2 regions of the Pantoea sp. SGAir0175 genome follow, and region 1 is predicted to be linked to the other one. Evidence: predicted binding sites of a transcription regulator. Region 1 holds the regulator's gene; the other holds the start of a gene.

Region 1 (15,844 bases):
AGGCCAAGCGTCGCGCAATGCAGCACGCCGACGTGGTCACGCGCTTTGCCGGTGAGCTGACCGGGCTTCAGCGCAATCATACTTAGCGTACAGTCCGCCACGACTGCCGCCCCTGGCGTGGTGCCGGTCGCCGCCACCAGCCCGGAAGGGATATCGACGGCAAACACCGGCGCGGCGTGCGCGTTGACCTGTTCGATCAGCGACTGATAAGGCGCGGCAGGCGCGCGATTCAGCCCGGTGCCCAGCAGCGCATCAACAATCACGTCGATGTGTTCCGGCCAGGCAGCGTCGGCGGCATGAATCACGCCGCCCGCCGCCAGCCAGCCGTCGCGCGCCTGCTGTGCTTCTTCCGGCAGCGGACGTTCGCTGTCACAGGCCAGCAGCGTCACGCTCAGCCCGGCGGCCTGCGCCAGCCGCGCCACCACGTAGCCATCACCGCCGTTATTACCGTGGCCGCATAAAATCAGCCAGTGCTGCGCCTGCGGCCACTGCTGGCGAATCCGTTCATAACTGGCCTGCCCGGCGCGCTGCATCAGTTCATACAGCGTCAGGCCCAGGCTATCGGCGGCGTCGCACTCCAGTTGCGGCATGGCCTGCGCAGGCCAGACAGAGTGTGGTAAACTGCGTGCGTTTGCTTCAATTGCCTGGTCTCTCATGTCATACCCTCTCGATCTTCAACAGCTCGCTCAACAGATTAAACAGTGGGGGCGCGAACTCGGCTTTCAGCAGGTGGGTATTTGCGATACCGACCTGAGCGCCGAAGAGCCGAAACTGCAGCAGTGGCTGGAGAAACAGTATCACGGCGAGATGGACTGGATGGCGCGTCACGGTATGATGCGCGCCCGTCCGCATGAACTGCTGCCCGGCACGCTGCGCGTGATCAGCGTACGCATGAACTATCTTCCGGCCAAAGCCGCGTTTGCCAGCACGTTAAAAAACCCGCAGCTGGGTTATGTCAGCCGCTACGCGCTGGGCCGCGATTACCACAAAGTATTGCGCAATCGACTGAAAAAGCTCGGAGAAAAAATCCAGGCCCACTGCGGCGCACTCAATTTTCGTCCGTTTGTTGACTCCGCGCCGATTCTGGAGCGGCCGATTGCCGTCAAAGCCGGACTCGGCTGGACCGGCAAACATTCGCTGGTGCTTAATCGCGAAGCCGGCTCATGGTTTTTCCTCGGCGAACTGCTGATTGATCTACCGCTGCCGGTGGATGAGCCGCAGCAAGAGCAGTGCGGCCGCTGCGTCGCCTGCATGACCATCTGCCCGACCGGCGCCATCGTCGAACCTTATGTCGTCGATGCGCGCCGCTGCATCTCCTATCTCACCATTGAACTGGAAGGCGCCATTCCCGAAGCGCTGCGCCCGCTGATCGGCAACCGCATTTACGGCTGTGACGACTGCCAGCTGATCTGCCCGTGGAATCGCTATGGTCAGCTGACCGACGAAGAGGATTTTTCGCCGCGCGCGGTGCTGCACGCGCCGCAGCTGGTCGAACTGTTCGGCTGGGATGAAGCCCGTTTTCTGCGCGTCACGGAAGGCTCCGCCATTCGCCGCATCGGCCATCTGCGCTGGCTGCGTAACGTAGCGGTGGCGCTGGGTAATGCGCCCTGGGCACCCGAGAATCTCACGGCATTAGAACAGCGGCGCGGTGAACATCCGCTGCTGGATGAGCACATTGACTGGGCGATAGCGCAACAGCGGCAAAAGCGCGCGGCGCAGGCGATAGAGGTGCAATCGGCACAGCAGCAGCGGCTGGTGCGCGCCGTCGAGAAAGGGTTACCGCGTGATGCATGATTGAGCAATCGCGCAGGATATTATGCTTTTCCACATGCTGTGAATAAAATTATTTCCCCGAATAGTGACGTGGATCGTTATTTCGTCTAAAAGGGGCATTCACAGTCTGAAATATCATTTACCCAATAAAAAACATAGAGTTAGATAATTACTGTAAACATTTACGTCGGGTTTTGCACGCAGGGGCTTGTCCAGAGCTTGTGGATAACTCTGTTCAAAACGGTTTTGCAGATAGGGTAAAACGCCGTCAGCACGTTGCGGGCGCATTGTGGATAACCTGTAAGATTACTGCAACAGACGCAGACATCTCAGGCACTCACGCGGCGTGCAAAATTTCCAGATAACAAACGGAACCGCACAGGTAAAACGACTGCAGCAGTTGTATGTCTGATTGCGCCCGGGGGCAAATAACTTTAGTGAATATGAAAATCTGGAGCGGGAAACGAGACTCGAACTCGCGACCCCGACCTTGGCAAGGTCGTGCTCTACCAACTGAGCTATTCCCGCATAATCTTCGTATTTTAGTCTGCCACGGCGTTGGCTGCCTTCGCTCACCCAGGTCACTTACTCGTGTAAGCTCCCAGGGATTCGCTCAGTTGCCGCCTTGTTGCAAACTCAAATACTCGATTATGTACCGGCATTCTTAAGTCACAACAACCGCAAAAAGACTAAATCCGTGATTTGGATGGCGTACTGCAACAGAGACTGGAGCGGGAAACGAGACTCGAACTCGCGACCCCGACCTTGGCAAGGTCGTGCTCTACCAACTGAGCTATTCCCGCATAATCGTCGTCTTTCATTGCGCTGCGGCGTTAACGGCCTGGACGCGGCTGAAATCCTTGATTCTGATGCATTACTTTTTACTGCACGTTCTGGAGCGGGAAACGAGACTCGAACTCGCGACCCCGACCTTGGCAAGGTCGTGCTCTACCAACTGAGCTATTCCCGCATCATTGTCTTTCAATCTGCTGCGGCATTGACCGCCTTAGCGCAACTGAACTACCTGATTCAGAACATTTGTTACTTTTACTGCTCCGTACCTGCTGTAAATTCTTCACCGGTACGGGGTGCGCATTATACGAGAAATCCTTCCCGCCGCAAGCGTTGCAAAGCAAAATTTTGCGCTTTGCGCGCGTTTGCTGTTTTAATCGGCAAACTGCTGCTTTCCTGCGCACCCGCGTTGATTTACAGCTGCAGGAAGTGCTCGCGGTAGTAGGCCAGCTCGGCAATGGACTCGCGAATGTCGTCCAGCGCCTGATGCGTACCGGCCTTTTTAAAGCCTGGCAGAATCTCTGGCTTCCAGCGGCGCGCCAGCTCTTTCAGCGTGCTGACATCGAGATAGCGGTAGTGGAAATAGGCTTCCAGCTCCGGCATGTACTTAAACAGGAAGCGGCGATCCTGGCCAATGCTGTTGCCGCAAATCGGTGAGGTGTTGGCCGGAACCCACTGCTGCAGAAACGCAATCGTCGCCTGCTCCGCCGCACGATCGTCATGCTGGCTGGCCTTCACGCGCGCAACCAGCCCGCTATTGGTGTGGGTGCGTACATTCCAGTCATCCATCAGCGCCAGCTGCGCATCGGACTGATGCACCGCCAGTACCGGACCTTCGGCCAGAATGTTGAGGTTGGCGTCCGTTACAATGGTGGCGATCTCAATAATGCGATCGCGCTCCGGATCCAGTCCGGTCATTTCCAGGTCGATCCAAATCAGATTGTTTTCATTTCCCGCTGTCATGCATTTCCCGCCTGTTGCCAAAGTCGTCATTAGCCTGAATTAAGGTGTATCATAGACGTTTTGCCCAGCGGGGCGAAGCCTGGCGAAAGCGTGAGAGGATGCGTGAGCAAAAATAAATTGTCGAAGGGTCAACAACGTCGCGTGAGCGCCAACCATCAGCGTCGTCTGCAGCAACGGAACGAAAAGCCGGAACCGGACGACAGCCTGTTTGGTGAAGCCTCTGAAGGCGTAGTGATCAGCCGCTTTGGCATGCACGCGGATGTGGAAGACAGCGCCGGCGAGGTGCATCGCTGTAATATCCGCCGCACCATTCGCTCGCTGGTCACCGGTGACCGCGTAGTGTGGCGCGCCGCCGGCGAAAACGGTGGCAAAGGTATTGTTGAAGCCGTACACCCGCGCCAGACGGTGCTGACGCGTCCGGACTTCTATGACGGCGTGAAACCAATCGCCGCCAACATTGATCAGATCATAATTGTGTCGGCGATCCTGCCGGAGCTGTCGCTGAACATTATCGATCGCTATCTGGTGGCCAGCGAAACGCTCGGCGTGGAGCCGCTGCTGGTACTGAATAAAACCGATCTGCTGGATGACGACGCGCGGGCGTTTGTCGATGAGCAGATGGATATCTATCGCCACATTGGCTATCGCGTACTGATGGTGTCGAGCCGCGCCAAAGATGGACTGAAGGATCTGGAAGCGGCGCTCACCGGCCGGGTCAGCATTTTTGCCGGCCAGTCGGGCGTGGGTAAATCCAGCCTGCTGAACAATCTGCTCGGCCTCGACCTGGCAGGCGATGAGATCCTGACCAATGATGTGTCGGACGTGTCCGGCCTCGGCCAGCACACCACCACCGCCTCACGGCTGTATCACTTCCCGCACGGCGGCGATGTCATCGATTCGCCTGGCGTGCGCGAGTTCGGTTTGTGGCATCTGGAGCCGGAACAAATTACTCAGGGATTTGTCGAATTTCGTGAATTTCTCGGCGGTTGCAAGTTCCGTGACTGCAAGCACGACAACGACCCAGGCTGCGCCATCCGCGAAGCGGTGGAGAACGGGATCATCGACATTTCACGCTTCGATAACTACCACCGTATTCTGGAGAGCATGGCGCAGGTAAAAACGCGTAAAAACTTTTCCGCCAGCGAAGATTAACGGGTACAACGGCACATTCGCCAACTGACCGGGGCGCTGCTACAATCCGCCCCCTTTTGTGTAAACCAAACGTTATTAAGCCAGGAGGCAACGGTGTTTGATCGTTTTAAACTCGGCCTGAATCACATTCTGCCTAAAAAAGCGCTGACCGAACTCGCCGGTTGGGGCGCCAGCCGCCGCGCTGGCTGGCTGACCAAAGCGGTCATCGACATTTTTGTCTGGTTCTACAAAGTGGATATGGCGGAAGCCAGCAAGCCGCACACCGGCAGCTACCGCACCTTTAATGACTTCTTTGTACGCCCGTTAAAAGAGGGTGCGCGCCCTATCGATCCGGACGCTTCGCTGCTGGCCTTGCCAGCCGATGGCGCCATCAGCCAGCTGGGCCGTATTGCTGGCGATCAGATCTTCCAGGCCAAAGGCCACACCTACTCGCTGCAGGCGCTGCTGGCCGGCAATGACGATCTGGCGGAAAAATTTGTCGACGGTGAGTTCGTTACCACTTACCTTGCGCCGCGCGACTACCACCGCGTGCACATGCCGTGTAACGGCATCCTGCGCGAAATGATCTACGTGCCGGGCGATCTCTACTCGGTTAACCCGCTGACCGCGCGCAACATCCCGAACCTGTTTGCCCGTAACGAACGCGTGATCTGCGTATTCGATACCGATCACGGCCCGATGGTGCAGATCCTCGTGGGCGCCACCATCGTCGGCAGCATCGAAACCGTCTGGGCCGGCACCGTGACGCCGCCGCGCGAAGGGGTGATCAAACGCTGGCGCTACCCATCTGCCGATCATGATGGCGCGGTCGTGCTGCTGAAAGGTCAGGAGATGGGCCGCTTTAAGCTGGGCTCGACGGTGATCAACCTGTTCGCGCCGAACCGCGTTAAGCTGGCTGAAAGCCTTGAAGCCGAAAGCAAAACCCGCCTGGGTCAGCCGCTGGCTATCGCCCTGCCGCAGCCCGGCGACAGCGCTCCGCTCATCGACTAATTCCGGGAAACACCGCCGTGCGCGCCTCTCTTTTTCTGCTGCTGAGCCTGGTGCTCAGCAGCACCGCCTTTGCCGCCACCGTTCCACCCGCCAGCCAGCTGAAACAGGATCTGGAAACGGCGAAATCCGCGAAAAGCTCGCCCAACCAGGCCGAACAGGTGCAGGCGCTGGAAGCAGCAATTAACTTCCTGTCCGAACGCGACGACTCGCTGGAACGGGCGAAACAGTATCAGCAGGTAATCGATGATTTCCCGCGGCTGGCGCGCGAGCTGCGTCAGCAAATCGCCACGCTGACCGACAGCAGCAAGCCAGTGCGCAGCAACATGAGCAATGCCGAGCTGGATCAGGAGATCCTGCAGGTTAGCAGCCAGCTGCTGGAGGAGAGCCGCCAGGCGCAGCAGGAGCAGGATCGCGCCCGCGAAATCAGCGATTCTCTGTCGCAGCTGCCGCAGCAGCAGACCGATGCGCGGCGCGCCATGACCGAAAGCGAACGGCGCGCACAGGGCGTGGCGGCTGCCGCTACCCCGCTGGCACAGGCGCAGATTTATGCGCGTCAGACCGAGAGCGCTGCCAGTAAAGCGCGGGTAGATGAGCTGGAGCTGGCGCAGCTGTCGGCTAATAACCGTCAGGAGCTGGCGCGCATGCGCGCGGAAGTGCATCAGCGCAAAGCCACCCAGCTGGATAACTATCTGCAGGCGCTGCGCAATCAGCTCAACAACCAGCGCCAGCGCGAAGCCGAACTGGCGCTGGAGCGCACCGAACAGCTGGCGGAAAACAGCGGCGATCTGCCGGCCTCCATCAGCGATCAGTTCCGCGTTAACCGCGAGCTCTCCGCCGATCTGAATCAGCAGGCGCAGCGTATGGATCTGGTGGCCTCGCAGCAGCGTCTCGCCACCAATCAGACATTGCAGGTGCGCCAGGCGCTGAGCACGCTGCGCGAGCAGTCACAGTGGCTGGGCGTGTCGAACCTGCTGGGTGAAGCGCTGCGCGCGCAGGTGGCGCGCCTGCCGGAGATGCCGAAATCCCAGCAGATCGACAGTGAAATGGGCCAGCTGCGCGTGCAGCGGCTGCATTATGAAGACCTGCTGGAGCGCCAGCAGGCGCTGCGCAAAGAGAAACAGGCGGACGGCACGCCGTTCACCAGTGAACAGACGCGCATTCTGGATGCCCAGCTGAAAACCCAGCGCGAACTACTGAACTCACTGATTTCCGGCTGCGACACGCTGATTCTGGAAATCACCAAGCTGAAGGTTTCCAATACGCAGCTGCAGGACGCGCTGAGTGAAGTTAAAGAGGCGACGCACCGCTATCTGTTCTGGACCGCCGACGTCAGCCCGGTTGGCCTGAAATATCCGCTGGACGTGGCCACCGACCTGACGCGCCTGCTGTCGCTGGACACGCTGGGCCAGCTGGGCAAAGCGCTGGCGATGATGTTCACCAACCGTGAAACGGTGCTGCCAATTATTGGCGCCATTCTGCTGGTGGGCTTCAGCATCAGCACGCGTCGTCACTACAACGCCTTTATGGCGCGTGCGGCCAGCCGCGTGGGGAAAGTGACGCAGGACCGCTTCAGCCTGACGCTGCGCACCGTCTTCTGGTCGATTCTGGTCGCGGTGCCGCTGCCGGTGCTGTGGGCCGCGCTCGGCTTTGGCCTGCAGCACGCCTGGCCTTACCCGTTTGCCGTAGCGATTGGCGATGGCATCACTGCCACCCTGCCGCTGCTGTGGGCATTCATGATCAGCGCGGCTTTTGCCCGTCCTGACGGCCTGTTTGTCGTGCACTTCCGCTGGCCGCAGGCGCGGGTCGCGCGCGCCATGCGTTATTACTCGCTGACGGTCGGCCTGATCGTACCGCTGATTATGCTGCTGATTGCTTTCGCCAATCTCGACGATCCGCAGTTCTCCGCCACGCTGGGGCGCTTGTGCTTTATTCTGATCTGCGGGGCGCTGAGCATTGTCACCGTCAGCCTGAAACGCGCAGGTATCCCGCTCTATTTAGATAAAGAGGGCGACGGCGACAACTTCGTTAACCGGATTCTGTGGAACCTGATGATCGCCATTCCGCTGGTGGCGGCGCTGGCCTCCTGCATTGGCTATCTGGCCACCGCGCAGGCGCTGCTGGCGCGCCTGGAAACCTCGGTCGGCATCTGGTTCTTCCTGCTGGTGATTTACCACATCATTCGCCGCTGGATGCTGATTCAGCGCCGCCGCATCGCCTTTGACCGCGCGCGCCAGCGTCGTGCCGATATGCTGGCCAACCGCGCGCGCAGCGAAGAGGAAAAAGAGCAGCAGTCTGCCGTCAGCACCGATACCGTGGAAGTCGAAGAGCCGATTATCGATCTGGATGCGATCAGCGCGCAGTCGCTGCGGCTGGTCCGCTCGATTCTGACGCTGATTGCGCTGGTGTCGGTGATTGTGCTGTGGTCTGAGATCCACTCCGCGTTCAGCTTCCTCGACAACATCCCGCTGTGGGATGCCAGCACCACGGTGCAGGGCGTCGAGAGCGTACAGCCCATTACGCTGGGTGCCGTGCTGATCGCCATCCTGATCTTTATCATTACCACCCAGCTGGTGCGCAATATGCCGGCGCTGCTGGAGCTGGCGCTGCTGCAACACCTCAGCCTGTCGCCCGGTACCGGTTACGCCATTACCACCCTGACCAAATACGCGCTGATGCTGGTCGGCGGTCTGATTGGTTTCTCGATTATTGGCGTGGAGTGGTCAAAACTGCAGTGGCTGGTAGCGGCGCTGGGTCTGGGGCTGGGCTTTGGGATGCAGGAGATCTTTGCCAACTTTATCTCCGGCCTGATCATCCTGTTTGAGAAACCGATTCGTATCGGCGATACCGTGACCATTCGCGATTTGACCGGCAGCATCACCCGCATCAATACGCGCGCCACCACCATTACCGACTGGGACCGCAAAGAGATTATTGTGCCGAACAAGGCCTTTATCACCGAGCAGTTCGTCAACTGGTCGCTGTCGGATTCGGTGACGCGCGTGGTGCTGACCATTCCGGCACCGGCCCACGTTAACAGCGAAGAGGTGACGACCATCCTGAAGCAGGCGGCCGATCGCTGTACCTACGTGCTGGATATGCCAGCGCCGGATGTGTTCCTTGTGGATCTGCAGCAGGGCATTCAGCTGTTTGAGCTGCGCGTGCACGCGGCGGAGATGGGTCATCGCATGCCGCTGCGCCATGAGCTGCATCAGCTGATTCTGCGCGGCTTTGAAGAGCATGGCATTGAGATGCCGTTCCCGCCGTTCCAGGTACGGATGGAAACGCTGGGGCGCAAAACGCCGGCCAGCAACGGTTCGACTGCCAGCCGGACCTTCAAATCCGGTGGCCTGTAAAACAAAACGCCCGGCATGCGCCGGGCGTTTTTTCTTTACGCGCGAGTTACTTCACAAACTCTTCGCCCTGCGCGATATCTTTTTTCAGCGTCTCCAGCATGCCGTTAAGCGCCTGCTGTTCGAAATCACTGAGCGGCCCGAGCGGACGGCGTTCGGCGATACCGTTTTTGCCCAGCAGCAGCGGCTGCGAGAAGAAGCGCGCGTACTCGCCGTCGCCTTCCACATAGGCGCACTCTACGACATTGGCTTCGCCCTGCAGTGCACGAATCAGCGACAGACCAAAGCGCGCCGCCGCCTGGCCCATCGACAGCGTCGCCGAGCCGCCACCGGCTTTGGCTTCCACCACTTCGGTACCGGCATTCTGAATACGTTTCGTCAGGTCGGCGATCTCCTGCTCGCTGAAGCTGACGCCTTTAACCTGCGACAGCAGCGGCAGAATGGTCACGCCTGAATGCCCGCCGACCACCGGCACTTCAATCTCCGTAGGCTGTTTGCCCTTCAGGGCAGCGACAAAGGTGTTGGCGCGAATCACATCCAGCGTCGAGACGCCAAACAGCCGGTTTTTATCGTACACACCGGCTTTTTTCAGCACTTCGGCGGCAATCGCCACCGTGGTATTTACCGGGTTAGTGATGACGCCAATCAGCGCTTTTGGCGCGGTGGTCGCCACCTGTTCAATCAGGTTACGCACGATACCGGCGTTGACGTTAAACAGATCGGCGCGGTCCATGCCAGGTTTGCGTGCCACACCGGCCGAGATCAGCACCACATCGGCGCCGTGCAGAGCCGGCGTCGCATCTTCGCCACTGAACCCTTCAACTTTCACGGCGGTAGGAATGTGACTGAGATCAACCGCGACGCCTGGTGTCACCGGGGCAATGTCATACAGTGAGAGGGCTGAACCTGCGGGTAATTGGGTCTTGAGCAGCAGAGCGAGTGCCTGGCCAATACCACCAGCTGCACCGAGAACGGCAACTTTCATCCTGAACTCCTTATTAAGGTGGGGCAGAGATATGCCGGAAATCCATCAGGTTACGAGTTTAATCAACTTCTCAGGCGATAGCGACACACCTGTCGCGCAATAACATTACGCCGCAATCGGCTCCCGAGACATCTCCACTTCAGAAGTCGCCTGAATGATCCAGTCGCAGCCAGAAGACTATGGACGGCAATGATCATCGTTTTGTTGTTACCACTTCAATAATATAACAACTTTGCAACCTTCGCTTTGCGCGCCAGCGCGCGATTTTGGTGCAGGATAAAACTCTGTTATCATGCCCGCCCCACACGCGCATGCCGTGAATTCACGCATCCGCTTATTGCATAAAAATTCATCTAAATGCATAATAATTTATCTGCGACGGGCCTGTTGCCTGCTGCAACCCTCTTTTATTGGTAGCTTATGCGAAACCCATCTAAACAAGACGATCTGATAAAGGCGTTCAAAGCCTTACTGAAAGAAGAAAAGTTCAGCTCTCAGGGCGAAATTGTCCAGGCGCTGCAGGAAGACGGCTTCGGCAACATCAACCAGTCAAAAGTTTCTCGTATGCTGACCAAGTTTGGCGCGGTGCGCACGCGTAACGCCAAAATGGAGATGGTGTACTGCCTGCCTGCCGAACTGGGCGTGCCTACCACCACCAGTCCGCTGAAGAATCTGGTGCTGGATATCGACTATAACGATGCGCTGGTAGTGATTCATACCAGCCCGGGCGCGGCCCAGCTGATCGCCCGCCTGCTCGACTCCCTCGGCAAAGCCGAAGGCATTCTCGGCACCATCGCCGGTGACGACACCATCTTTATTACGCCAGCGCGCGCCTTTACGGTGAAGCAGCTGTATGACGCCGTGCTGGTGTTATTCGAACAGGAACTATAAAACCCTGTCTGTTACCGGCGGTTCACCTGCCGGTAACCTTGCCTGCCCGCCCACGTTTCTCCCGCTGTTTTATCGCCAACACCTTACAAAATAACCGCTTAGCCATATTCCGCCGGGTTCTCAATGCGCGAAGGTATTGGTACGACCTTTTCGCCTGCTTAACCCTTTGCGCTATTTTACGCTGTTTTACAATTAGTGCTTAGCGGTTATCTCTTGCTTTTAGCGCACAGCCAGCTTGATCAACCACATTGTTTCGCACAAAAAGATAATTTGATGCAGATCATTGTTTTTGCATGGAAATACACCCTCCTGGTTAAGATCCAGGCGGTTTTAATAACTTTGCGTTATAAAAATGTGCCATAAGGATAAAGAATTACAACCAATCATTATTAGCGGGATATTAATTTCATGGGTGATTAGATCTATACTTCTTTTCGTGATGCAAATCACACGAAATCAAAAAGAGAAAAACAGAAGACGAGGAAAAATACCATGAACGTTAAAACTACTATCGCCACCCTGAGTGTTCTATCTGCCCTGTCATTTGGTGCTTTCGCCGCAGATTCTATCAACGCCGAACAGGCAGCGAACCTGCAGCCGGTCGGCACCATCAGCGTCAGCGGCATTGGCGGCTCACCGATGGATATCCATCAGCAGCTGAACGCCAAAGCTGAAGCGCAAGGTGCTAAAGCCTATCGCGTTGTTGAGGCTTATAACGACAACAGCTACCACGCAACCGCGGAACTTTATAAATAAGTTTGCCGGAACAAGATGCAGTGTGAACGGCGACCCGTTTGAGAGGCGTTTGCCTCTCAGGTTGCCCACCCCATTTCAGGAGAGTGAATCATGAAAACCAAATTATCTATTGCTGTACTGAGTCTGGCTTCCGTTCTGTCTTTTGGCGCCAGTGCTGCCACCCTGGTAACCAACACCCAGGCTGAAAATCTGCAGCCGCTGAATCAGACCATTAGCGTGAGCGGCGTCGACGGCGACCAGACCAATATCCGTCAGGAACTGTCCCAGAAAGCCGATGCTCAGGGTGCCAGCCATTACCGCATCATTGAGAACAATCAGGACAACACCTTCCACGTGACGGCTGAACTGTACAAATAAACTTTAACTATCGATCCGGCGTTATGCAGTCGCCGGGAGAAGATCGACGACCCGCTTACCCTCTTAGTGCCGCAGGTTGTTGATTCTAATGAGGAGACGAATTATGAAAATCAAAACAACCATCGCAACCGCTACGCTGCTTTCTCTGTTCGCTTTTGGCGCTTCAGCTGCCCAACTGGTAACGGATGAATCCGCGCAGAATCTGCAATCTACCGGCCAGACCATTACCGTTAGCGGAACAGGCGGCTCACCTATGGATTACCGCGCTCAGCTTTCTCAGAAAGCCGATGAGCAGGGTGCCAGCGCGTATAAAGTGATTGAAGCGCGCACCGGTGACAGCTATCACCTGACTGCAGAGCTGTACAAATAATTCCTCGTCAATTCTGACGAACCCTTTGGCCCCGCCTGCCGGGGCCCTTTTTGGTTGTGCTACTGAACATTAAAGCGGAGCTGGCCTTCCAGCTCCTCTTCTGCCTCATCGAATAGCAATATCAGCGCACCATAGCGGCGTTTCTGCCCTTTCCCCAGATTGATGAACGCAATTTCCAGCGGCAGCGGGATCTGCTCGCCGATGATCATTTCCCACAGATCGTCCAGATCCTGAATGGTGCGATCCGCCAGCGCGAAACGTTCGCAAAACTGACGGTAGAAATGAGCCTGATCGACGATTTCATTGAAGTCGAAACGCTCGGTTCTCATGGTGACATCCTCTCGCTACGCCAGACCGCCGAGGTGCAGCGCTTTGACTTCCAGATACTCTTCCATGCCCAGCACCGATCCTTCGCGTCCCAGTCCGGACTCTTTCACGCCGCCAAACGGCGCCAGCTCGGTCGAGACCGCACACTCGTTGATCCCAATCATGCCGGCTTCCAGCGCCGCCGAAACGCGGAACACGCGCTGCAGATTCTGCGTATAGAAGTAAGCCGCCAGACCGTATTCGGTATTGTTGGCGCGCGCGATCACCTCAGCTTCATCGTCAAAGCGGAAGCAGGCGGCCACCGGACCGAAGGTCTCTTCCTGCGCCAGCTGCATCTCTTCATGCGCATCGGCAATCACCGTCGGCTGCCAGAAGTTACCGCCCAGCGGATGGCGCTCGCCGCCCACCAGCAGTTTCCCACCTTTGCTCAGCGCATCTTTGACATGCTCTTCCACTTTCTCCACCGCGGACGGCTCAATCAGCGGCCCGACCACCACGCCCGGCTCCACGCCGTTGCCCACTTTCAGTTTGCCCACCGCCTCAGCCAGCTGATGCACAAAGCGGTCGTATATTGCGTTGTGGATATAGAAGCGGTTAACGCTGACGCACACCTGGCCGGCGTTACGGAATTTGTTGGCGATAGCCCCCTGCACCGCCGCGTCGATATCGGCATCGTCAAACACGATATAGGGCGCGTTGCCGCCCAGCTCCATCGAGACTTTCTTCATGGTTTCGGCCGCGTTCCGCATCAGCGTTTTCCCCACTGCGGTGGAACCGGTAAAGGAGATTTTACGCACCGCGCGGGAAGCCATAATGGCGTCGCTGATGGCGTGCGTGTCGCCGGCTACCGCGTTCAGCACGCCGTCCGGCACGCCCGCCTTTTGTGCCAGCGCCACCAGCGCAAAGGCGCTGAGCGGGGTGTTATTGGCCGGCTTGATGATGCCGGTGCAGCCGGCCGCCAGCGCCGGGCCGAGTTTGCGCGTCAGCATCGCCATCGGGAAATTCCACGGCGTGATGGCAGCGACCACGCCAATCGGCTCGCGCGTCGCCAGAATGCGTGAACCGGCTTTGGCCGGCGGGATAATTTCGCCGTTGGCGCGCTTCGCCTGCTCGGCAAACCATTGAATAAAGCTGGCGGCGTACTCTACTTCCCCCTCGGCTTCCTTTAGCGGTTTGCCCTGCTCGGCGGTCATCAGCTGGCCCAGCCAGCTTTTGTGCTCAATGATCAGCTGGTACCAGCGATAAAGGATTTCGCTGCGCTGTTTGGCGGTTTTGTCGCGCCACGCCGGAAAAGCGCGCTGTGCGGCGGCAATCGCCTGTTCGGTTTCAGCCTTGCCGGCTTTCGCCACCTGCGCCAGTACCTCGCCGGTGGCCGGATTGGTGACATCAAAGGTGCTGCTGGCGGTGTGCCACTGGCCGTCAGCGAAGTAGCCAGTGTTGAACAGTTCGTGTTGTTGCAGGGAAGTGGACATCGTTATTCTCCTGTCAGTAAGCATCCTGTCAGGAAAGTATAGATGGCAATAATCGGGCAATGAGGGTCAGCGTGGCATCAGGCCAGCCGCTGCGCCAGGCAGCGGCCAGTTTCAGATTTGGATGAGGGTGTTCTGGTACTTATCCAGCATCATCGACAGCCGTTTCACCGGTTCCGTCACGCTGGCCGGAGCGGCATAGTGCTGCAGCTTCTGCTGATAAACGTCCAGCTCCTGCAGCAGGCGCTCAAAGTAGTAGCGCCGTTTATCATCGCTGCTGGCCGCAATAATGCGGTCGGCGGTGGCGCGCAGCTGGCGGTGATACGCCGACAGGTCGGCATTGACCGGCACCTCCGCGTTGCGCAGGCGCTGATGACCAATAATCAGCGTGAGCGCGATCCGGTACTTGTCGATATCGCCCGGGAACAGATTAAGTAGCAGGAACAGCTGCTGATAAAGCGCTGGTAAATGGTTCTCACGCCGGCGCGCCTGATTGGTGGTCAGCGCGGCCACCGCAGCATACATAAAGCGATTCAGCAGCTTGCGTCCGGTGCGGGCTTTGGATTTGTCACGAATCAGCAAAATCACCATCATCGCTACAAAGCTGCCAATCCACTGGCCGAGCGCGTTGTCGAGAAACACGTTGAACTCAAACTTCATCGGGTTATCCAGCACCAGCACGTTAATGGTGCCGATCAGTGCGCCCAGCGTACCAATCTGCCGCCGCTGTACAAAGATGCCGCCGATAAAGCCGAGTGCGCCAATCGCGATACACAACAGCAAGGCACTTTGCTGGGTGCCCGGCAATACCCAGATGAAGTAGAGCATGCCCAACGGCACCGCAAAGGCCATGCCGTAGAAGAAGTCTTTCGCCATCATCAGCGGATTCGGCATACGCATCGCCAGCGCGGTAATCACCGCCAGCATCACCATGCAGCCGCTGCCGGAAGTCCAGCCGGTATACAGCCAGAACAGCGAACCGAGCGCGGTGGCGACAAAGGTGCGCACGCCATTGATCATCGCATGATGCGTTTCCGCTGAGCGCGCCTGGATCACCACCTCACGCTGCAGAATGCTCTCCTCCAGCGTGGTGATACGGCTGTTGCTTTTAACGCCATTGATCAGCAGCAGATATTCGGTCGCGGCGCCGACCCAGCTGGCCAGGGTAAACGGCACGCTTTTACTGCTGACGCCAATAACGCGGCGCATCAGCTTCATGCGCTTATGTACGTCGCTGACGCTGGTTACCTCTTTTTCAATCAGCAGGCGATACTGCGGCGGGATGTAATCCGGGCGCGAATTCTGAATCAGGAAGGTCTCAGCGGCCTGAGTAATCAGCGTCAGCGATAGCGTGTTGAGCATTTGCAGCCGGCGGCTGGTGTTGCTCCAGCGCGACGACTCCATCAGCAGCTGGCTGCGCATACCGTTGAGCGCGGTCGTGCGGCGCACCAGTGCGCTCCAGGCTTTGTCGACTTCCTCTTTATCCTCGTGTGCCACGCACAGCTGCAGCAGGCGGTAGTGCGCTACCAGCAGCGCATCCACTTCCGCATCAATCACTTTCTTGATCGAGCGCGGAGAGAACAGCATGTCGGCGAGAATGGCGCACAGGATACCGAGCACAATTTCGCTGCAGCGCTCCACGGCGAACTGCGGCGCCAGCGTCAGGCCG
Region 2 (15,844 bases), 290 kb from region 1:
ACCGTGCCAGCCAAACTGGCTGTTGTCGTCCCCACGTACCGCGCCTTCCAGCGTTACGCTGCCCAGCTGCTGCTGGGTGGTGGCATAAATGCCGGTGTTACGCAGTTCGGTGCTGTCAGCCACGTAAGCCGTGCCGGGTTCCGTGGTCTGTTTTTGCCAGTCCACGCCCGCGCTTACGCTGCCCTGCGCCACCTGCAACGTATTACCCCACTGCACATTGTACTGCTTGCTGTCATCCAGCGTGGTCGACGGGCCGTAGCGGCCTGTACGCGGATCATAGTTATAGTCTTTGCTGCGGCTGTAGCTGGCGATCAGCTGCGTCGAATAAATGTCGTTGCTGTAACGCAGGCCGCTGTCCCAGGTCTGGCTGTAGAGCTGGCGGGTATCGTTTAATCCGTTAATGTTAAAACTGTTATCGTAGCTGTAGGTGCCGTCGTAGGCCGTACGGTTGTCAAAACCGTAGCCGCGAACAAAGCCGCTCAGCCCGTCACTGAACTGGTGCTCCAGCGCGCCATACAGTGTCTTGTTCATGAAGCCATCGCGATCTTTCTGCGCCGGATCGCCATACACATCCGGCAGGTTTGCCACCACATCATAGCCGCGCGTATAGGTGTAGTTGCCCGCCATGGTCAGCGTCGTGGCTGCGCCCAGCTGCTGCTGGGTAGAACCTTCATAGTTTTGATAGCCTTTCGAGCCCACGCCCGCGCTCAGCGTCGTGCCCGGCTTATCACGACCGGTGATGATGTTCACCACGCCGCCAATCGCATCGGAACCATACACCGCCGAGCGCGCACCGCGCACATATTCGATGCGCTGGACCAGAGAAAGCGGAATCTGGCTTAAATCAGACGATCCGGACACACCCGCCTGGTTTAGCCGGATACCGTCGATGAGTATAAGTACGTGGCTGGAGTTGGTGCCGCGCACAAACAGCGAGCTCAGCTGGCCGAGGCCACCGTTCTGCGCAATGTCCACGCCAGGCAGGCGACGCATGACGTCCGTCAGGCTTTTCGCCTGCCAGCGATCGATATCGTCGCGGGTCACGACTGTCGTCGGCGCGAGAACGGAGGAAACCGGCTGCAAAAACCGGTTGGCGGTAACGATTTGCGTATCATCATTCTGCTGCGCGTAGCCAGATTGCGCCCAGAGCGACAACGCCGTTGCACTAAAGGCAAACAGCGAAGCGTGTGTTGTTTTCATTGTTATAGCATCCAAAAGACGAAGCAGGATGCCGCAGGTCCGGGATCGATAGCACGCGATGATCTCAGAAGTTGCGACGTCACACCGGCAGGTCTTCGGGCTGGGAATCATAAGTGGTGAAGACTTCCCATCCGCGAGGACAGTGTCTGCAATTGCGATCACCACGACATTCTTTTACCGCTGCGCGTCAGCTCCAGATTCACACTGGATTCCCTTTTAACTCAAGGAGGCCGGCAGCCGCAGTCTACGTTTAAGAAGGCCGGAAATCCAGACTGCCAGCCTTCCTGCACCGTCCGGGACTGGACATCAGCAGGTGAATGCCTACAATCGCCCGGCAGGCAGGCTTAACACCAGGATTGAAGATGACACCCGAACAACTCCCGATTGAACAATACGACGCGCAACTGGCGGAAAAAGTCAGCCGCTTACAGGCGATGATGGCCCCCTACGCAGCGCCCGACGTGGAGGTGTTCCGCTCGCCGGTCAGCCACTATCGTATGCGCGCCGAATTCCGCATCTGGCACGACGGTGACGATCTTTATCACATCATCTTCGATCAAGAGACCAAACAGCGTATCCGCGTCGATCAGTTTCCGGCGGCCAGCCAGTTGATCAATACGCTGATGCCAAAGTTGATCGCCGCGATCCGCGATAATCGTGCGCTGCGTTTCAAACTGTTCCAGATCGATTATCTCTCCACCCTCAGCAACCAGATCGTGATCTCGCTGCTGTATCACCGCAAGCTGGAAGCCGACTGGACCGAAGCCGCGACTGCGCTGCGCGATAGTCTGCGTGCAGAAGGGTTTGATGTGCAGCTGATTGGCCGTGCCACGAAAACCAAAATCTGCCTCGATCGCGATTACGTCGATGAGCGCCTGCCGGTAGCCGGCCAGGAGATGATCTATCGTCAGGTGGAGAACAGCTTCACTCAGCCGAATGCGGCGATGAATATTCAGATGCTGGAGTGGGCGCTGGACGTGACGCAAGATTCGCGCGGCGATCTGCTGGAGCTGTACTGTGGTAATGGCAACTTTTCACTGGCGCTGGCGCGTAACTTCCGCCGCGTACTGGCGACGGAAATCGCCAAACCGTCGGTGGCTTCGGCGCAGTACAACATCGCGGCCAACCACATCGACAACGTGCAAATTATTCGTATGGCAGCCGAAGAGTTTACCCAGGCGATGAACGGCGTGCGCAGCTTCAACCGTCTGGAAGGCATCGATCTCAATAGCTATCAGTGCGAGACCATCTTTGTCGATCCGCCGCGCAGCGGGCTGGATGACGAGACGGTGAAGATGGTGCAGGCCTATCCGCGTATTCTCTATATTTCCTGTAATCCGCAGACGCTGTGCGACAACCTCAGCGTACTGAGTGCCACGCATAACATCACGCGGCTGGCGCTGTTTGACCAGTTCCCTTACACCCATCATATGGAATGCGGTGTGTTACTGACGCGCAAAGCCTAAAAAAACGGGAACCCTGCGGTTCCCGTGATTATTTTCAGTGCTTGTTCTTGCTGCGGCGGAAGCGCATGGCGATCCAGAACACCAGCGCCACCATCAGAATGGTCGGGATGAAGTTAGACCCGATATCCGGATATTCGGCACGCACCAGCGCGCTGTACACCAGAATCCCCAGCAGAAAAAATGCCGCCGCCAGCGAAGGCATGCCGTCCGGCATATTGCGGTTGAGATAGCGCTGATGCAGACACCACGCGGCAAGGCCAAGGGCGATCAGCGGGAAAATCGAAAAGGGAACAAAGGTGCTGAACAGCACCGAAAAGGAGCCGTTGATAGCTAAACCGGTGATAAAAGCCAGTAACAGCGTTCCTTTATCGCGAGGGTTTTGCTCAATCATTTCATTATCCTTATCACATTACTCTTCGGGGGTTTCCAGGGTAACCGCCAGGCGCTCTTGCTCCCGGCGATACCAGTAATACGCGCCTTTGGCGATCATTCGCAGCTGCAGCACCAGACGCTCTTCCAGTTTGCGCCGCTGTTCGATATCCACATCCAGCGCTTCCGCGCCGGCGCTGAACACAATCGTCACCATCGCTTCTGCCTGCGCTTCGGTAAAGCTGCGCGGCATGCGGTTTTCCAGCTCAAGGTAGTCGGCCAGTTCAGCGATAAAGTGCTGAATCTCCCGCGCGACCGCCGCACGAAAAGCCGCTGACGTGCCGGAGCGCTCGCGTAGTAAGAGACGAAAAGCGTTGGGATTGTTCCCGATGAACTCCATAAACGTGGCGACCGAGGTTTTGATGATGCTGCCGCCTTTGGCAATGCGCTGGCGCGCCTGGCGCATCAGCTGGCGCAGCATCAGGCCACTTTCATCAACCATTGTCAGGCCGAGCTCATCCACATCGCGAAAGTGACGGTAAAACGAGGTCGGTGCAATGCCGGCTTCGCGTGCCACTTCGCGTAAACTCAGGCTGGCAAAACTCCTTTCTGCACTTAACTGACTGAATGCCGCTTCAATCAGTGAACGTCGTGTACGTTCTTTTTGTTGCGCTCGAACGCCCATTTTCCCGGCCTTGTGAGTAATCAGGCAGGCACTATAACAAACTTTTCAGCGTACAGCGGCGCAAAGTTTGTGACCGCCTGTTAACCTCACTGATTGTCAAACTTTGCCAATTTACGCTGTTAGAATTCAGATGTGCGCGGCGAGATGTTAGAATCTCGTTGTAAAAATGTATAGAAACATAGGACGTACTGGTATGCAAAAGTCTTACGATTACGATGCCATTGTGATTGGCTCCGGTCCGGGCGGCGAAGGTGCGGCGATGGGGCTGGTGAAGCAGGGAGCGCGCATTGCAGTGATCGAACGCTACCACAACATCGGCGGCGGTTGTACTCACTGGGGAACCATCCCTTCCAAAGCTCTGCGTCACGCTGTCAGCCGTATCATCGAGTTCAATCAAAACCCTCTTTATAGCGATCACACCCGACTCCTGCGCTCCTCGTTCGCCGACATTCTGAATCATACTGAGAACGTCATCAGCCAGCAGACTGCCATGCGTCAGGGCTTTTACGAGCGTAACCGCTGTGAGCTTTATCAGGGCGACGCCCATTTTGTTGATGCCAACACCATCGAAGTGGAACAGCCAGACGGCACGCGCGAGCGCTTAACCGCAGAGAAGTTTGTCATCGCCTGTGGTTCCCGCCCGTATCATCCGGCGGACGTCGATTTTACCCATCCGCGCATTTACGACTCCGACTCCATCCTCAACCTGCATCATGAACCCGGCCACGTCATCATTTACGGTGCGGGTGTGATTGGCTGTGAATATGCGTCGATTTTCCGCGGTCTTAACGTCAAGGTTGACCTGATCAACACCCGCGATCGCCTGCTGGCGTTCCTCGATCAGGAGATGTCCGATTCGCTCTCTTATCACTTCTGGAACAGCGGCGTGGTGATTCGTCACAACGAAGAGTTTGAGAAGATTGAAGGTGTCAGCGATGGCGTCATCATGCACCTCAAGTCCGGCAAAAAGGTCAAAGCCGATTGCCTGCTGTACGCTAACGGCCGTACCGGTAATACCGATTCACTGGCGCTGGAAAACGTCGGGCTGGAAGCTGATGGCCGTGGACTGCTGAAAGTGAACAGTATGTATCAGACCGCGCAGCCGCACATTTATGCGGTGGGCGACGTGATTGGCTACCCGAGCCTGGCCTCTGCCGCTTACGATCAGGGCCGCATTGCCGCGCAGGCGATCATCAAAGGGGAAGCCACCGCGCACCTGATTGAAGATATCCCGACCGGGATTTACACCATTCCGGAAATCAGCTCCGTCGGCAAAACCGAACAGCAGCTGACGGCGATGAAAGTGCCGTATGAAGTGGGCCGTGCGCAGTTTAAGCATCTGGCGCGCGCGCAGATTGTCGGCATGCACGTCGGCAGCCTGAAGATCCTGTTCCACCGCGAAACCAAAGAGATTCTGGGTATTCACTGCTTTGGCGAGCGTGCGGCGGAGATCATTCACATCGGCCAGGCCATCATGGAGCAGAAGAACGGCGGTAACACGATTGAGTATTTCGTGAACACCACCTTCAACTACCCCACCATGGCCGAAGCCTACCGCGTGGCGGCGTTAAACGGCTTAAACCGCCTGTTTTAACGAACGGTCCAGGTAACCCTGCATGTGGGTTTTAATTGCTTCTGCCAGCTGCTCATAGCGGCTGCGCAGAGGCGATCCCGGACGATACACCAGCGCGATGGTGCGCTGCGGCACCGGTTTGTAACACGGCAGATAGCACACGCCATCACGTACGCGCTCATTCGGTACCGCCAGCGACGGCAGCAAAGTGATACCGCTGCCGGCTGCTACCATGTTGCGCAGCGTTTCCAGGCTGGTCGCACGGAAATGAGTATCTTCATCAGCGCCGGCTTCGAAGCAGAAGCCCATCGCCTGATCGCGCAGACAGTGACCATCTTCCAGCATCAGCAGTTTCTCACCGGCCAGATCCGACATCGGCACGCGATCGCGATCGTGCCACGGGTGATCCTGATAGATCGCCAGCTTCATCGGCTCATCAAACAGCGGCACTTCAATAAAAGCTTCGCTCTCTTTTACCAGCGCCAGAATCGCGCAGTCGAGCTTACCGCTGTCGAGCTGCGCCAGCAGCTGCTGCGTTTGCGCCTCGTGCAGATACATCTCGAGTTTCGGGAAGGTCTGATGCAGCATCGGAATAATATGCGGCAGCAGATAGGGACCGGTGGTCGGAATCAGACCAATGTGCAGCGGCCCGGACATGGTTTCGCCCTGCTGGCTGGCCATCTCCTTTAGTACCTTCACTTCACGCAGCACGGTTCGCGCCTGATCCACCAGCAGCAGTCCAGCCTGAGTAAACAGCACCTTACGGCTGGTCCGTTCCAGCAGCATCACACCCAGTTCATCTTCCAGCTTGCGAATCTGCCCGCTCAGGGTCGGCTGGCTGACATGACAGGCATCAGCGGCACGACGAAAGTGGCGATGTTCCGCCAGCGAAACCAGATATTCCAGATCACGAATGTTCATTGATAGCCTCCAAACCACGATAGCCCGTGGCGATAGATAGAATAGCAATGAACGATTAGCCCTATCAAGCGGTGAACAGGAATAATACCGGCCATCTGATTAAGACCACAGATTGTTAAAGCGGCTAACGCACACACGCAACAACAACAATCTGGAGCAGCACCTGCAACCTGCTCACGAAATCACTGAGTTGGCCGGGAGTGCCAGCCCTTTGATGATGTGCCTATAACTATATGTAATTCCGAAGCTAGAGGTTGGCGGGCTACTTAAAGCCCGCTTTTTTTTGCCTCTGCATCACAGTGGCACATCACCCAGCAACTGCTGCAAATCCTGCTCCGTCAGCACCAGGGAGTGACTGACGATACCGGACTGCGTCAGCTCCTGCTGCAGATCGTCATTATTCAGCACCAGCTCATACTGCTGCGTGGCCGGGTTAAGCTCCGCGTCCTGGAACAGGTTAACCGGCACGCTGGCCAGCAGGTCGTGCAGATGCAGGCCGCTGAGTGCCTCCGGCCGGGCCACATCTCCCGTAATATCATCCGCAACGATCAGGCTGACCGGCGCACTGACATTCCCTGCGCCGCATGTCACCACAATCTGATGCTCGCCAGCGGCCAGCGCATGAGACGGCGTAAAGGTCCATTTGTGATCGCTATCGACCAGCGCGCTGCCGAGCGGCTCATCGTTATCAAACAGCTCAACCCGGCTGCCGGGCTGGCCTTTACCGGAAAAGGTCGGCTGGGTTTGCGTAGTGCTCTCTTCCGGCCAGATAAACTGCGCGCCGCTGTGCATCGCGGTTAGCGTGACCGGCACAAAACCGGCGTCTTCGACGATCAGCGTGAAGGGCGCGCTGGCGCTCTGCGGCATTGCCGCCACCTGTGCCACGAACTGATGACTCCCGCCCGCCAGCGCGGCAGGCAGCGTAAAACTGAAGTAGCCGGTCTGAGCATCGCTGAGAGTGCTGCCCACTAACTCGCCGTTATGGTAACACTCAAGCGTGACGCCACGGCCGGCATAGCCGTTCAGCGCAGGGCGCGTATCGCGGGTGATTTCGCCATCGACAATAAAACCGCCGTCATTCACCGAGGCGGAATCGAAGGTGACAGGAACCTGGTTTTCAACGGCCGGCTCCAGAGGAAAGAAAGGGTAGCCAAAGCGTGAAGTGCTCATTTATATTCTCCAAATTAACTGCGAGCACACTTTAAGAACTCTTCACGCCAGGCCGATCAAGAATTGTCTCTTTTTTGCGAAAGAAATTTCCTGGCGCGCATTACGCCAGGTTTAAGCGCTGCTTCGCTTCGCCGATCGCCAGCGCCACCTGCTGTGGTGCCACGCCGCCGCGCGCGTTACGCTTATCGAGACAAGACTGCAGCGACAGCACCGGATAAACATCTTCCCCGATCGCCGCGCTAAACTGCTTAAGCTGCGCCAGACTTAATGCTTCCAGCGCGACGCCTTGTTTGATCGCTTCCACCACGGTTTCGCCGACGATATGGTGCGCTTCGCGGAACGGCACGCCTTTGGCTACCAGATAATCGGCCAGTTCGGTCGAGTTAGCGTAACCCTGCTCGGCGGCTTCCTGACAGCGCGGACGCTTCACCTGAATGCCATCCAGCACCAGCGCTGACATATGCAGGCAGTCAAGCCAGGTATCGAGCGCATCGAACAGCCCTTCTTTGTCTTCCTGCATATCTTTGTTGTACGCCAGCGGCAGCCCTTTCAGCGTCATCATCATGCCGGTCAGTGCGCCCTGCACGCGACCGCACTTGCCGCGGATCAGCTCCAGCGCGTCCGGATTTTTCTTCTGCGGCATCAGCGATGAGCCCGACGTCACTTTATCGGACAGCTCAATAAAGCCGGCTTCACCGGTGTTGAAGAAGATCATGTCTTCAGCGAAGCGCGACAGGTGCACCATGCCAATCGAGGCATCAGACAGCAGCTCCAGCACGTGATCGCGGTCGGACACGGTATCCAGGCTGTTACGCGTGGCAGAGGCGAAGCCGAGCCAGCCGGCCAGCTGCTCACGGTCGATCTCATAAGCAGTACCGGCCAGCGCGCCGCAGCCCAGCGGGCTGACATCCAGCCGCTTCAGCGTATCCTGCAGACGGCTCTCGTCGCGCGCCAGCATCTCAACGTAGGCCAGACACCAGTGGGCAAACGTCACCGGCTGCGCCCGCTGCAGGTGGGTGTAGCCCGGCATCACGGCATCCTGATTGGCTTCAGCCGTGGCTACCAGCGCTGACTGCAGCTCGCGCGTGGCTTCCAGCAGCAGTGCCACCTGCGTTTTACACCACAGTTTGAGATCGGTCGCCACCTGGTCGTTACGGCTGCGCCCGGTGTGCAGCTTTTTGCCCAGCGCGCCGACTTTGTCGATCAGCTTGCCTTCCACCCAGCTGTGAATATCCTCGGCATCGCTCTGCAGAATCTGCTGAGGGTTGGCGCGAACCTCTTCCAGCAGCGCATTCAGCGCGGCTTCCAGCTGCTGCTGCTCTTCACTGCTCAGCACGTTTACCGTTACCAGCGCTTTTGACCAGGCCACCGAACCGATGATGTCCTGCTCCGCCAGGCGGTAGTCAAACCGCAGTGAATCGTTGAACTGTTTAAACCGTTGATCTGCCGCCTGTGAAAAACGTCCGCCCCAAAGTGCCATCTGTTTGCTCCTGAATCTGTTAAACAAAGGGCGGCCCGAAGCCGCCCCTGCAAAATATGTCGCCTGCCGCCGGTGTTACTTCTTCTGCTCGTTCAGCGCGCGAATGCGTGAAGAGAGCGAGAACAGACGGATAAAGCCGCCCGCGTGACGGTGATCGTACACTTCGTCTTCGCCGAAGGTGGCAAACTCTTCTGAGTACAGGCTGTTCGCCGATTTTTTCTGGATCGCCGTGGCCTGGCCTTTGTACAGCTGCAGTACCACTTCACCGTTCACCAGCTCTGCCAGCGATGCGGCAGCGGCCTGGATTGACTGACGCAGCGGTGCGAACCAGCGGCCGTCATACACCACGTAAGACATCTCCTGACCCAGCTGTTCACGCCATTTAAAGCTGTCGCGATCCAGTACCAGCTGCTCAACCGCACGCAGCGCGTTGACCATGATGGTGCCGCCAGGGGTTTCGTAGCAGCCGCGTGATTTGATGCCCACCAGACGGTTTTCCACGATATCAATCCGGCCCACGCCGTGTTTCGCTCCCAGCGCATTGAGTTTTTCCAGACACTGGAACGGGCTCAGTTTCTCACCGTTCACCGCGACAACCTGGCCTTTCTCCACGCTGACGGTGACGTTTTCTGGCTGATCCGGCGCTTCCAGCGGATCGACGGTCCACACCCAGCAATCTTTGTTCGGCGCGTTCCACGGGCTCTCCAGCACGCCACCTTCGGTCGAGATGTGCCAGGCGTTCTCATCACGACTGTAGATTTTTTCCAGCGACGCGGTGGTCGGAATATTGCGCTCTTTCAGGTAATCCAGCAGCGCTTCACGCGAACGCAGGTTCCACTCACGCCATGGTGCCACCACTTTAAGCTGCGGTGCCAGCGCGGTATAGGTGTTTTCGAAACGCACCTGATCGTTGCCTTTACCGGTTGCGCCGTGGCACAGCGCGTCTGCGCCCACTTTCAGCGCCAGTTCAACCTGCGCTTTGGCGATGATAGGACGCGCCATTGAGGTGCCCAGCAGATAGGTGCCTTCGTACAGCGCACCGGTCTGCAGCACCGGGTAAACGTATTCGCTGATAAACTCTTCACGCAGATCGACCACGTGGCACTCAGACGCGCCCGACTGCAGCGCTTTCTTCTCTACGCCTTCCAGATCGGCCGGATCCTGACCAATGTTGGCCACGAACGCCACCACTTCACAACCACCGTAGTTCTCTTTCAGCCAGGGAATGATGGCCGAGGTATCCAGACCGCCCGAGTAAGCCAGAACGATTTTTTTGATGTTTTGCGTGCTCATGTCGTAATCCTTGATTATGCGAGAATCCGGGTGCCAATCGACACGCCGTTGAAAAGGGTTGGCAGCTGTTCAGCATGACGCCAGCTGGCGATATCCACCGGGCGGCCCAGCGTACGCGCCGCGTCGAGCGCCGCATGCACTTTCACAATCATGCCATCGGTAATAATGCCCTGAGCAATCAGCTGCTCGGCTTTGGCTGCGGTCATCTCGGCGATGCGCTGACCTTTGCCGTCGAGAATACCGCTGACGTCTGACAGCAGTACCAGATCGGCACCGATGGTCGCCGCCAGCGCGGTCGCGGCCTGGTCGGCGTTGACGTTCATCAGTTCGCCGCCGTCGGTGATGCCAATCGAGCTGATCACCGGCATATAGCCTGCATCCAGCAGCGTATTGAGCAGCTGCGGATTGCCCGGCGTGGCGTTGCCGACATGCCCCAGCTCCTCATCGAACTGTGCCACGTTCACCAGTCCGGCATCGCCGAGGCATAAACCCACTGCGCCAATGCCGTACTTCTTCGCCCATGCCAGCAGCGTTTTGTTGGCGGTGCCGGCCAGCGCACCGGTAATAATGTCGATCTGATCGGCTGGCGTCACGCGCAAACCGTTCTTCTTTTTCACCGGCAGCGCCAGTTTCTTCATCAGCTCGTCCACCAGGCAGCCACCGCCGTGGACGATGATCAGCGGACGCTGATACTGCGTGCGGTACGCCAGCAGGGCATCAAACAGACGCGCCAGCGCTTCTTCGCTATCCAGCAGTACGCCGCCCAGCTTAATGATCAGAGGATTGCTCATGGTCAGGTTATCCGTCCGTTAAATCAGAGACAGCGTTTCGGGGAAGCCGAAACGAATATTGAGACACTGCACCGCCTGTGAGGAGGCGCCTTTCAGCAGGTTGTCTTCCGCTGCGACAACAATCAGGTGCTCGCCCTGCACGGCAAAGCCGATATCGCAGAACGGCAGGCCAACCACCGCTTTCAGCGCCGGTACGCCTTTGTCGTACAGCCGCACCAGTGGTTTATCGTGGTAAGCGCTGTGGAACGCCGCCGCCACATCCTGCTGGCTCACACCGGCGTTCAGACGGCAGGTGATGGTTTCCAGAATGCCGCGCGGGAAATTACCGAGATGCGGCGTGAAGATCACCGGCGTGCCGAGATGGGCCACAATCTCCGGATGGTGACGGTGATTGAAGAGACCGTACGGCTGCAGGCTGACCTCACAGAAGCTGGTGGTGACGCTGGCTTTACGTCCGGCACCGCTGACGCCGCTGGTGGCATTGATGACCGGCCACTGAGCCGAATTAAGCAGGCCAGCCTTAATCAGCGGTTTAAGCGCCAGCTGCGCGGCGGTCGGATAGCAACCCGGCACTGCCACCAGCTGCGCGTCTTTAATCTGCTCGTGGTTCCATTCGGCCAGGCCGTAAACGGCTTTGTCGAGCCACGCCTGGTGCTGATGGCTGAAACCGTAATACTGTTGATAAAAGCCGTCGTCGTTAACGCGGAACGCGCCTGAGAGGTCGAACACCACGCAGCCGGCTTTCAGGAATTCCGGAGCCAGATCGTGGCTGACTTCGTGTGCGGTGGCGAGGAACACCACATCGACCTTGCCGGCCCACTCTGCGGCATCACCCAGCGGCTGCAATGGCAAATCGACCCTGCCTTTCAGCTGCGGATGGAGATCGGAGAGTAACTTTCCGGCATCCGGGCTTTGCGCTGAAACCGCCAAAGCGGTTATGTTCATATGCGGGTGGCGATTCAGGTAGGTGGCAAGCTCTACGCCAGCATAACCACTGGCACCAACGATCAGCGTATTCAACATCAGGCTGTATACCTTATTACAGTCACACGTATCGGGTCGCGGCATTGCCCCGTTGCCCACGATGCCGTTTGCAGCTTTTTTCAGTTCACATGCAGACGACGTTAATGTATTTTTATTCACTATTAATGCATTAATATTGATACATCCTAACCCAGGGACCGTCAACAGTGAAGACAAAAATTCCACCTTTTATCGAACTCTACCGCCAGCTGATTGCAACACCGTCGATCAGCGCCACCGACAGCGCGCTGGATCAGAGCAATGAAACTTTAATCAATTTGCTGGCGGGCTGGTTCCGCGATCTCGGCTTCAGCGTGGAAGTCCAGCCGGTGCCGGGTACGCGCCATAAATTCAACCTGCTGGCGCGCAGCGGCAGCGGCGCAGGTGGCCTGCTGCTGGCGGGCCATACCGACACCGTGCCGTACGACGATGGCCGCTGGACGCGCGATCCCTTCACCCTGACCGAACACGACAACAAGCTGTACGGCTTAGGCACCGCCGACATGAAAGGCTTCTTTGCCTTTATTCTTGATGCGCTGCGTGACGTTGACGTGACGAAGCTCAGCAAACCGCTGTACATCCTCGCCACCGCCGATGAAGAGACCACGATGGCCGGCGCGAAATACTTTTCTGAATCGACCCAGCTGCGGCCGGACTGCGCCATCATCGGCGAACCGACGTCGCTGAAACCGGTGCGCGCCCACAAAGGCCATTTGTCGCACGCCATCCGTATTCAGGGTCAGTCTGGTCATTCCAGCGATCCGGCGCGCGGCGTGAACGCTATCGAGCTGATGCATGAATCCATTACTCAGCTGATGCAGCTGCGTAATACGCTGAAAGAGCGCTATCACCATGACGGCTTCGCCATTCCGTATCCGACCATGAACTTTGGCCATATCCACGGCGGCGACGCGGCGAACCGCATCTGCGCCTGCTGTGAGCTGCATATGGATATCCGTCCGCTGCCGGGACTGACGCTGAGCGATCTCGACGGTTTACTCAATGAAGCGCTGGCACCGGTGAGCGCGCGCTGGCCGGGCCGTCTGACTGTCGGTGAGCTGCATCCGCCGATTCCCGGCTACGAATGCCCGGCCGATCATGAACTGGTGAAGGTGGTGGAGAAGCTGCTGGGGGTGCCGACAGAAGTGGTGAATTACTGCACCGAAGCGCCGTTTATCCAGCAGTTGTGCCCGACGCTGGTGTTAGGGCCTGGATCCATCAATCAGGCGCATCAGCCAGACGAGTTTATTGATACCGCATTTATTAAGCCGACTCATGCGCTTATCACTCAGGTTGTGCAGCATTTTTGCCATTGATGATTAAAAGATGGGGCATTTCACTGCGAAATCAGCAAATTTCCCCGTCATTATCCGGGATTTGATAATAAGAATAACTTATCCCACCTCCTGTCAATTAAATTCGATGAATTTCCGATAGTTAGCAGCACGATACCGGCAATTTAAGTCAATTGACGAACAGGAAGAACCGTGGCTAGATAAAAGACGATGTTATGCCCGTTGGGTATAGAGGTTTTATATTTAAGACGATAAGGGTGTCAGGGTCACATGAACGAACAATATTCCGCAATGCGAAGTAATGTCAGTATGCTCGGCAAACTGCTCGGGGATACGATAAAGGATGCACTGGGAGAGAACATCCTCGATCGGGTGGAGACCATCCGCAAGCTCTCTAAGTCATCCCGTGCAGGAAATGACACTCATCGTAAGGAACTGCTCTCCACGCTGCAAAACCTGTCTAACGACGAGCTGCTGCCGGTGGCACGCGCGTTCAGCCAGTTCCTTAACCTCACCAACGTGGCAGAACAGTATCAAACCATTTCGCGCAGCGGCGACGGTGCTAACCATCCGGAGCTGCTGAAAAAAACCTTCGAGCGCCTGAAGCAGCAGAGCGATCTCAGCGAGCCGGCCATCCGCCAGGCGATTGAGGAGCTGTCGCTGGAGCTGGTGCTCACCGCTCACCCGACCGAAATTACCCGCCGCACGCTGATCCACAAGCTGGGCGAAGTGAACAGCTGTCTGCAGCAGCTCGACCACAGTGACATCACCGACTACGAACGCAACCAGGTTATGCGCCGTCTGCGTCAGCTGGTAGCGCAGGCGTGGCACACCGATGAGATCCGTAAATATCGCCCGACGCCGGTAGATGAAGCCAAATGGGGCTTCGCGGTGGTGGAGAACAGCCTGTGGGAAGGCGTACCGGCGTTTCTGCGCGAGCTAAACCAGCAGGTGGAAGAGAGCTTCGGCATCCAGCTGCCGGTGGATTTTGTGCCCATCAAATTTACCTCGTGGATGGGCGGCGACCGTGACGGTAACCCGAACGTCACCGCACCGATTACCCGCCACGTAATGCAGCTAAGCCGCTGGAAAGCCGCCGACCTGTTCCTGCGCGACATCGGCGTGCTGGTGTCCGAGCTGTCGATGTCCGAGTGCAGCGACGAAGTGCGCGAACTGTGTGGCGATGCGGAGGCGCTGGAGCCGTATCGTGTGATTCTGAAGCGTATCCGCAGCCAGCTGATGAGCACCCAGAGCTATCTGGAGCGCCGTCTGAAGGGTGAGCGCCTGCCGCGTCCGGCCGATCTGCTGGTTTCAAACGATCAGCTGTGGCAGCCACTGTTTGCTATTTACCAGTCGCTGCAGCAGTGCGGCATGGGCATTATCGCCAACGGCCAGCTGCTGGATACGCTGCGCCGCGTGAAGTGCTTCGGCGTGCCGCTGGTGCGCATCGATATCCGTCAGGAGAGCACCCGCCACACCGAAGCGATTGCCGAAGTGACGCGCTATCTCGGACTGGGCGACTATGAAAGCTGGTCAGAAGCCGATAAGCAGGCGTTCCTGATCCGTGAACTGAATTCCAAGCGGCCGCTGCTGCCGCGGCAGTGGGAGCCCAGCGACAACACGCGTGAAGTGCTGGATACCTGTAAAGTAGCGGCAGAAGCGCCGCAGGGCTCGATTGCCGCCTATGTGATTTCGATGGCCAAAACGCCGTCTGACGTGCTGGCGGTGCATCTGCTGCTGAAAGAGGCCGGCATCCCTTACGCAATGCCGGTGGCGCCGCTGTTTGAAACCCTCGACGACCTCAACAACGCCAATGACGTGATGAGCCAGCTGCTGAATATCGACTGGTATCGCGGCTTCATCAACGGCAAGCAGATGGTGATGATTGGCTATTCCGACTCGGCAAAAGATGCCGGCGTGATGGCAGCCAGCTGGGCGCAGTATCAGGCCCAGGATGCACTGATTAAAACCTGCGACAAAGCCGGCATTACCCTGACGCTGTTCCACGGACGCGGCGGTTCGATTGGCCGCGGTGGCGCACCGGCGCATGCAGCTCTGCTTTCACAGCCGCCGGGCAGCCTGAAAGGCGGCCTGCGCGTGACCGAACAGGGAGAAATGATTCGCTTCAAATATGGCCTGCCGGAAGTCACCATCGCCAGCCTGTCGCTTTACACCGGGGCGATTCTGGAAGCCAACCTGCTGCCACCGCCAGAGCCAAAACGCGAATGGCAGGAGATCATGAACGGCCTGTCAGCCTATTCGTGCGCCATGTACCGTGGCTATGTGCGTGAAAATCCGGACTTCGTACCCTACTTCCGCTCGGCGACGCCAGAGCAGGAGCTGGGTAAACTGCCGCTCGGATCGCGCCCGGCGAAACGGCGTCCGACCGGCGGCGTAGAGTCGCTGCGCGCCATTCCATGGATCTTCGCCTGGACGCAGAACCGCCTGATGCTGCCCGCGTGGCTGGGGGCCGGCGCGGCGCTGCAGAAAGCGATGGACGAAGGCCATCAGGATCAGCTGGAAACCATGTGCAGCGAATGGCCGTTCTTCGCCACGCGCCTCGGCATGCTGGAGATGG

What was found. The regulator ArgR, encoded in region 1, controls arginine synthesis, uptake and breakdown. The targets are predictions, from matches to a motif close to ANTGAATAAAAATACANT.
Region 2: argC (N-acetyl-gamma-glutamyl-phosphate reductase) is a predicted target of ArgR. The motif match lies at 12,075-12,092, and genes of this name have one in related genera.

Annotation. Positions count from the first base shown of each region.
Region 1 is NZ_CP028081.1:383,312-399,155, reverse strand. Features, by position in the region: gene nnr (bifunctional ADP-dependent NAD(P)H-hydrate dehydratase/NAD(P)H-hydrate epimerase) at 1-656, opposite strand, end outside; gene queG (tRNA epoxyqueuosine(34) reductase QueG) at 655-1,794, shown strand; tRNA gene C1N56_RS01900 (tRNA-Gly) at 2,226-2,301, opposite strand; tRNA gene C1N56_RS01895 (tRNA-Gly) at 2,501-2,576, opposite strand; tRNA gene C1N56_RS01890 (tRNA-Gly) at 2,668-2,743, opposite strand; gene orn (oligoribonuclease) at 2,980-3,528, opposite strand; gene rsgA (small ribosomal subunit biogenesis GTPase RsgA) at 3,631-4,680, shown strand; gene asd (archaetidylserine decarboxylase) at 4,774-5,670, shown strand; gene mscM (miniconductance mechanosensitive channel MscM) at 5,688-9,023, shown strand; gene mdh (malate dehydrogenase) at 9,070-10,005, opposite strand; gene argR (transcriptional regulator ArgR) at 10,426-10,896, shown strand; gene yhcN (peroxide/acid stress response protein YhcN) at 11,389-11,652, shown strand; gene C1N56_RS01850 (YdgH/BhsA/McbA-like domain containing protein) at 11,743-12,009, shown strand; gene yhcN (peroxide/acid stress response protein YhcN) at 12,113-12,379, shown strand; gene C1N56_RS01840 (barstar family protein) at 12,439-12,708, opposite strand; gene C1N56_RS01835 (NAD-dependent succinate-semialdehyde dehydrogenase) at 12,724-14,178, opposite strand; gene aaeB (p-hydroxybenzoic acid efflux pump subunit AaeB) at 14,290-15,844, opposite strand, start outside.
Region 2 is NZ_CP028081.1:91,643-107,486, reverse strand. Features, by position in the region: gene btuB (TonB-dependent vitamin B12 receptor BtuB) at 1-1,200, opposite strand, end outside; cobalamin riboswitch at 1,269-1,450, opposite strand; gene trmA (tRNA (uridine(54)-C5)-methyltransferase TrmA) at 1,563-2,666, shown strand; gene C1N56_RS00485 (YijD family membrane protein) at 2,701-3,057, opposite strand; gene fabR (HTH-type transcriptional repressor FabR) at 3,076-3,720, opposite strand; gene sthA (Si-specific NAD(P)(+) transhydrogenase) at 3,914-5,314, shown strand; gene oxyR (DNA-binding transcriptional regulator OxyR) at 5,297-6,214, opposite strand; gene C1N56_RS00465 (Ig-like domain-containing protein) at 6,509-7,384, opposite strand; gene argH (argininosuccinate lyase) at 7,485-8,864, opposite strand; gene C1N56_RS00455 (argininosuccinate synthase) at 8,940-10,157, opposite strand; gene argB (acetylglutamate kinase) at 10,172-10,948, opposite strand; gene argC (N-acetyl-gamma-glutamyl-phosphate reductase) at 10,967-11,971, opposite strand; gene argE (acetylornithine deacetylase) at 12,139-13,287, shown strand; gene ppc (phosphoenolpyruvate carboxylase) at 13,537-15,844, shown strand, end outside.